One region of the Alteromonas sp. W12 genome, then DNA from elsewhere that is predicted to be linked to it. Evidence: predicted binding sites of a transcription regulator. Region 1 holds the regulator's gene; the other holds the start of a gene.
What was found. Region 1 encodes FliA, which starts transcription of late flagellar genes. Its sites were predicted from a motif close to CTAAAGNTNNNNNNNNNNNNGCCGATA; they were not measured.
Positions count from the first base shown of each region.

Region 2: a site for FliA is predicted at 1,518-1,544, ahead of AWH61_RS00250 (DUF3530 family protein). Genes of this name have one in related genera too.

Region 1 is NZ_LQXH01000001.1:629,856-632,997, reverse strand. Features, by position in the region: gene AWH61_RS02575 (chemotaxis protein CheA) at 1-168, opposite strand, end outside; gene AWH61_RS02570 (protein phosphatase CheZ) at 181-936, opposite strand; gene cheY (chemotaxis response regulator CheY) at 971-1,354, opposite strand; gene AWH61_RS02560 (RNA polymerase sigma factor FliA) at 1,391-2,122, opposite strand; gene AWH61_RS02555 (MinD/ParA family protein) at 2,119-2,985, opposite strand; gene flhF (flagellar biosynthesis GTPase FlhF) at 2,991-3,142, opposite strand, start outside.
Region 2 is NZ_LQXH01000001.1:56,066-59,207, forward strand. Features, by position in the region: gene AWH61_RS00240 (AmpG family muropeptide MFS transporter) at 1-34, opposite strand, end outside; gene AWH61_RS00245 (hypothetical protein) at 78-401, opposite strand; gene AWH61_RS00250 (DUF3530 family protein) at 544-1,431, opposite strand; gene rluA (bifunctional tRNA pseudouridine(32) synthase/23S rRNA pseudouridine(746) synthase RluA) at 1,581-2,297, opposite strand; gene rapA (RNA polymerase-associated protein RapA) at 2,347-3,142, opposite strand, start outside.

The sequences.
Region 1 (3,142 bases):
CCCTGCTCCCCCTTTAACTGTGTGATAACCACGGAAAATTGCATTCAGCAAATCCGCATCTTCAGGATTGTTCTCAAGATCAACGAGCTGTTCTTGTAATTGTTCAAGTATCTCTCCAGCCTCAACTAGAAAGTCCTGTAATATATCCTCGTCAACATCAAACGACATGCGCCCGCTCCCCTAAAAACCTAAGCTAGACAGAAGATCATCTACATCATCTTGGCCTGACACGACGTCGTCGCGCTTATCGGCATCAATGATAGGGCCTTCTGCCTCTACACCATCAACCTTATCGGCCTTAACGCTGGATGGTTTAGTTTGTTCTGCACCGTCGCGTTCACCAAACATGGTAAGCATGTTAACTAAGCTGTCTTCCACTTCTTTAACCAAGTCGATAACGCGGCGAATAACCTGACCAGTTAAGTCTTGATAACCTTGAGCCATCAATACTTCTGTAAGTAACTGTGTAAGTTTAGCTGACTGTGCCGAACCTTCTTCCAACAATTCGTCTAAGTCTGCGCATAAAGCCTTGAATTCACCCAACTCTATCTGGCGATTCATCAGCTTCTTCCACTCAGGCATAACCTTTTCAATGCGCGCCGACAGCATTTCAGCTATAGGCATACTCGCTTCAACGGCATCCATAGTAGTATTAGCAGCTTTTTCAGTTTCTTCAATTACGTAGGTTAGGCGGGATTGTGCATCGGGAATATCATCGGTCGCGAGATTTTTAATGCGGTCGTCTATTTGGAAATTATTCAGCGCGTCATGAAGCTGACGCGTCAGTTTCCCTACTTCGGCAAATAACTCAACGTTTTCTTTCATTGAGGCCGCTTCTAATAGGGCATTGGCTGAAGCGTTGTCACCCTCTTCAAGGTAGGTGACAAGCTGTTTTGCTTCTTCCAACGAAATTGGAACGTTTACATTCGTTGACATCCAGTAAACCTCATTTCTCTGGTGAGCGTCTGGATCAACCTAAACGTTCGAATATTTTATCTAATTTTTCTTTAAGTGTTGCTGCAGTGAACGGCTTAACAACGTAGCCATTAACACCTGCTTGCGCGGCGGCAACAATTTGCTCTTTCTTCGCTTCAGCAGTAACCATAAGTACTGGTAGGTGCTTGAGCTTGTCATCGGCTCTAATCGCGCGAAGCAAGTCAATACCCTGCATTCCAGGCATGTTCCAATCGGTAACTACGAAATCGAAATCACCTTGCTGCAACATAGGCAATGCAGTACTTCCGTCATCCGCTTCCTGGATGTTGGAAAAACCCAAATCTTTAAGTAGGTTTTTGATGATACGTCTCATGGTAGAAAAATCATCGACCACGAGAATTTTCATGCTTTTGTCCAAAATAGCCTCCAGTGAGGGGTTAATTGTTATTAATTTCTATTCTTCGTCAGCTTGCCACGACTTCATTCGTGATTTGAGTTTTAACATGGCCTGACTGTGAATTTGACTGACTCTCGATTCACTTACATCAAGAACCTCACCAATTTCTCTTAGGTTCAGCTCTTCATCATAATACAGCGAAAGTACAATCGCTTCTCTTTCAGGTAATGTCGTAATTGCATGGGCAAGCGCTTTTTGGAAAGCGCCTTGCATCAAATCTTCCAGTGGTGCGTCGCTACCTCGATTTTGCTCTGTCGAAATAACATCTTCTGACACACCTAAATCTTCAATACCTACCAGCTTTCCGGCATTTACTTCATTAAGCATTTGGTGATAGTCCTGCAAGCTTACATTAAGCTTATCAGCAATATCAGAATCTCTAGCATCGCGGCCTGTTTCGCTTTCTACTTGCGAAATTGCTTCAGTGATCGCTCGGCCATTTCGGTGGACTGAACGCGGTGTCCAATCCCCTTTGCGAATTTCATCTAGCATAGCACCGCGAATGCGAATACCGGCAAACGTTTCAAAGCTGGCTCCTTTTGAACCATCAAAGTTTCGTGCGGCTTCTAATAATCCAATCATGCCTGATTGAATTAAATCGTCTACGAGAACACTAGCCGGCAATCGCGCTATCAAGTGATGCGCTATACGCTTAACCAATGGCGCATGTCTTTCGACTAACTGCGCTTTATCGGTTTGTTGTTGATAAGCGGCTGCCTTGCTGTTCAACGCTGACTTCCTACGGCTTTTTCTGCAACTAACTGTTCAATAAAGAACTCTAAATGGCCACCTGGCTGCGCTGGAATAGGCCATGTTAAGGCTTTACTCGCCAACTGTGTTATTGCAACGGCTGCAGGTGAACCTGGGTAAGCATCGACAATGGCTGTTTGTTTACGCACTGCTTTACGAATGTTCTCGTCAAACGGTACTGTCGCCACTAATTCTAGTGCAACATCTAAAAAACGCCCTGTCACTTTGCTTAATTTACTAAATAACTCTTGGCCTTCTCGCACGTCGCGCACCATATTAGCCACAACTTTGAAGCGGAAAACACCGTGCTCTCTATTCAGAATTTTTATCAATGCATACGCATCTGTCAATGAGGTAGGCTCGTCACACACAACGACCATGATGTCTTGTGAGGCTTTTGAAAAGCTCAACACCATGTCTGAAATACCTGCCGCTGTATCAACGATAAGCACGTCAATCTGCGAGCGCAGCTCACTAAAGGCACGAATTAGGCCAGCGTGTTGCGTTGGCGACAATTCTGCCATCGACTGCGTGCCTGATGTGGCAGGGGCAATCTTTATTCCGTGCGGACCGGTCACTAGTACTTCATCAAGTGTACATTCGCCGGAAAGCACGTGGGATAAGTTTTTCTCAACACGCAAACCTAACATAACGTCTACGTTAGCAAGACCGAGGTCCGCATCGAGAACCATTACACGTTTACCTTGCTTCGCCATGGCGATAGCGGTGTTCAATGTAATGTTTGTTTTACCTACGCCACCTTTGCCACCGGTGACGGCGATTACTTTGATTAACCGTGATTGCTTCATTTTTCTTAAGCTACTCGCTTGGTCGTCAATCATACTGCTTATGCTGTTTTAATTGCGTTGTTACCACTAGTATGATTCAAACCGTACTTTTTATAAAGCTTTGCAGCAGCGGAAACCAAAGATTTCGCTTCTGCAATCTTAATGTCTTCAGGTACTTTTTGACCATCGGTGACATAACTAACCGGTAATT
Region 2 (3,142 bases), 570 kb from region 1:
CCTTAGGCAAGAATACAAAAGCATATTGAGCCATGAACCACAGTGAGAAGCAATAACGCGTTGAAGTGAAAGTTTTATTATGGACGAATGCCGACGCAGTCGAGTGGACAATGACCCAAACCTTCAAGGAAATTCACGCAGTTATTTAGTTCATCTACAAGAAACTGGTCGTTAATTAGCTTATCTTCATTCCAATAATGCACTTGGTGAAGTAAATGCCAAAAAACTCGTTCTTTTTGTGTGTAGGGCTGCGTTAAGGTGTAATCAATTTGCCCCCATTCTTCCATACTATCCCAAAAGAATAGCTCGATCTCCTCGATAGGAAGCTCTCCTTGCCAAAATGCTCTCAAATAGAAACACAGCTGCTTTGCTTTGTTATCTACGAAATCTTGAACACTCACAAGTAACTCAACCGTTTATGTTTGCTAAAAGTATTATAGTTCATAACAATCTTACTGCTTAGGACAGAGGCTTGCTATTTACACCATTAAATTTAGGTAATTGTTTTGGATACTAATTTAGCGTAATCGGTTAATTATCGAATTACCAGCCTAGGTGGCGAGTCCAACCAATAGTGCTATTTGCAACTATCTGAATATGAGGGGATTTCTGAAACTCCTTTATACTAAAGGCTAATAAATTGCTGGGAATAATTATTTGTCGATAGTGCATCTTTAGTGCGTTTTTTGCGCTAATCTTTCGCTTTTGCGTGGTACTGTTCGCCCAGTCGTTAAATCCACTTAGTGACAGATCCAATATTGGAAAGCTGGACTGTGCTATATTATCTATAACTAATGTGTTCGTTGATTCTTCTGGCCAAAAAGGTGAAATGGCTACGAAAGTGTCTGGATGAAGTTGAGGCTGTTGCTCTACGACGGACAAGTAAGTTGTGGCCAGCATGCCTTGTGCAATGACCATACGGTAGCCTGAATTGTCTTGTAAATAATTATTCAATGCATTGAGTTGTAAACTCAGCGCTGAAGTTGCTGATTCAAAGTTGAGATACTGCGTAAGTTGATTACTTCTGGGGTGGATATTTTGGGCTGACATAGACGTAGCTTCAGAGTCTGATATGTCGGTGTTTGCAGATTCAGCAGGTAGGTTCTGCTGGGAAGTGACATTGACCGGCAAATTAAACGGACTTATCACTACATTCCAGCCTTTTTCAGCAAGCATGTTGGCAAGGCTATTTCCCTGCGCGAGCGTAAGGCTAGAGGGAAAAGGCTCGGTGAGTATGATAGCCACACCCAAAGGTAATGGTGTTTGCGCTTCAATTTCAATAATTGGGGATTCAACTTCTCCAATCATCAAAGGTTTCACTTCTCCAGGCAGATAGGCGTGACTAACATCTGTGAAAAAGTCACAGTGAGCTGTCATAGGCAATAGCGAAACAATAACAGCAAATGTTAAAAGGAGAGCGTGCCTTTTCATAAAATGTGGTTTGCCTTTACCTTAATCTGGATCTATTCAGCTTAGACAGCATCAAATTAATTCGTACATCAAGCGTATACAAAGGTTATCGGCAGGGTGCGTTAAAACTAAAATGGAGTCTATTGATAACGTTGAATAGCGTTAAAACGCTACTCAAAACTTTCTGAGAGCGGCTTTGGGCAAAACGGACTAAAAGGGATGGCGACATTAAAGTGCAGCCAATGCCCAAGTGTCGGGTGCGAAAGACTCAAGCTTTCAGCATGAAGCTGTAAACGAGGCGCCATGGATAACGCTTCTTCATGCGCATAGAGTCTATCTCCCAAAATAGGGTGACCCAAAGCAAGCATATGTACTCGCAGTTGGTGAGAGCGACCGGTAATGGGATAAAGGGCAACGAGAGAATAGGGTCGCTCTTTTTCATCCAGTGTGCGCTCAATGACGTCAAAGTGCGTTACGGCTTTTTTACCGCGCTCGAAGTCTACCATTTGCTTTGGCCTGTTTGGCCAGTCGCAAATAAGGGGAAGGTTAACCTCTCCGCTGTCTTGTTCTACATGCCCATGAACACGTGCGAAGTAGCGCTTTTTAGTTTGACGTAACTCAAACTGTTTCGAGATATGGCGATGGCTGTCTTTATTAAGCGCCAGCACCAAAATACCCGAAGTCGCCATGTCTAAGCGATGCACTACTGTTGCGGTGGGATACACACGGTTCACCCGGCTAATCAGCGAATCGCGGTGCTCTAAAGCTTTGCCCGGAACGCTCAATAGCCCGCTAGGTTTATGCGCAACCACCATGTCCTCATCTTGATACAAAATATCAAGATAAGGTGTCATCGGTGGGTTATAAACAAAACTTGGGTTCGCCATTATGTACTCGTTACTTCACAGTCGCTCTTGAATGTTTAACCTTTCGAGGTTACGGGTTATTTACCACAATACGAATGGCGTCCAGCTGAACATCTGCATCCTGAATAACTTTATCAAGGGCGTTCATTTGCGTTTCAATAAACTCGATTTCGCTGTCACGTACTGCTGGGTTACGCTTTTGAAGATCGCGCAAGCGCTGTATTTCTTCGTTAAGCGTGCTGTGCATGCTGTTAAGTGCGTCGTGTTGCTTTTGGTTAGCTTGCTGATGGGCAAGCTTACGCGCCTTTTCAATGGCAAGCTCAAGCGGCTGTTGCAAGGCTTTTAGAAGCTGAGCCGAGATCTTACGTCCAATTTTACGCTTAACGTCGAAGCTCAATTCAGACGGGTTTCCTTGCGCATCTAAACACACTCGCACGGGCGTTTGAGGTAAGAAACGGCCTAACTGAAGCGCTTTAGGCGCTTGCGCCTGCAGCACAAACAACGCCTCAACCCAATAAGCGCCTTTTGGCAAAGACGGCTCGGCAATAAAGCCCATGCTGCTCTTTCCGTGCACGTCGGTGAGTACTACGTCCATGGCGGTATGCACAAGTGGATGATCCCAACTTAAAAACTGCACGTTTTCTAGCGTGGTGGCAACACGGCGCTTGTAAGTAACCGTCATGCCTTCTGGGTCAAGACCTGGAAGCTGGCTCACCATCGATTCAGTTGGCATAAGAATAAAGCAGTCATTGCCTTTTTCGTCCTGCTGAACACCAATAGCATCGAATACGCGACCCATAAAGCGCGACAAATCTTGTTCGCTATCAAGGGTGATAATGTCTTCAAGCAGTTGTTCTACGCGGCCC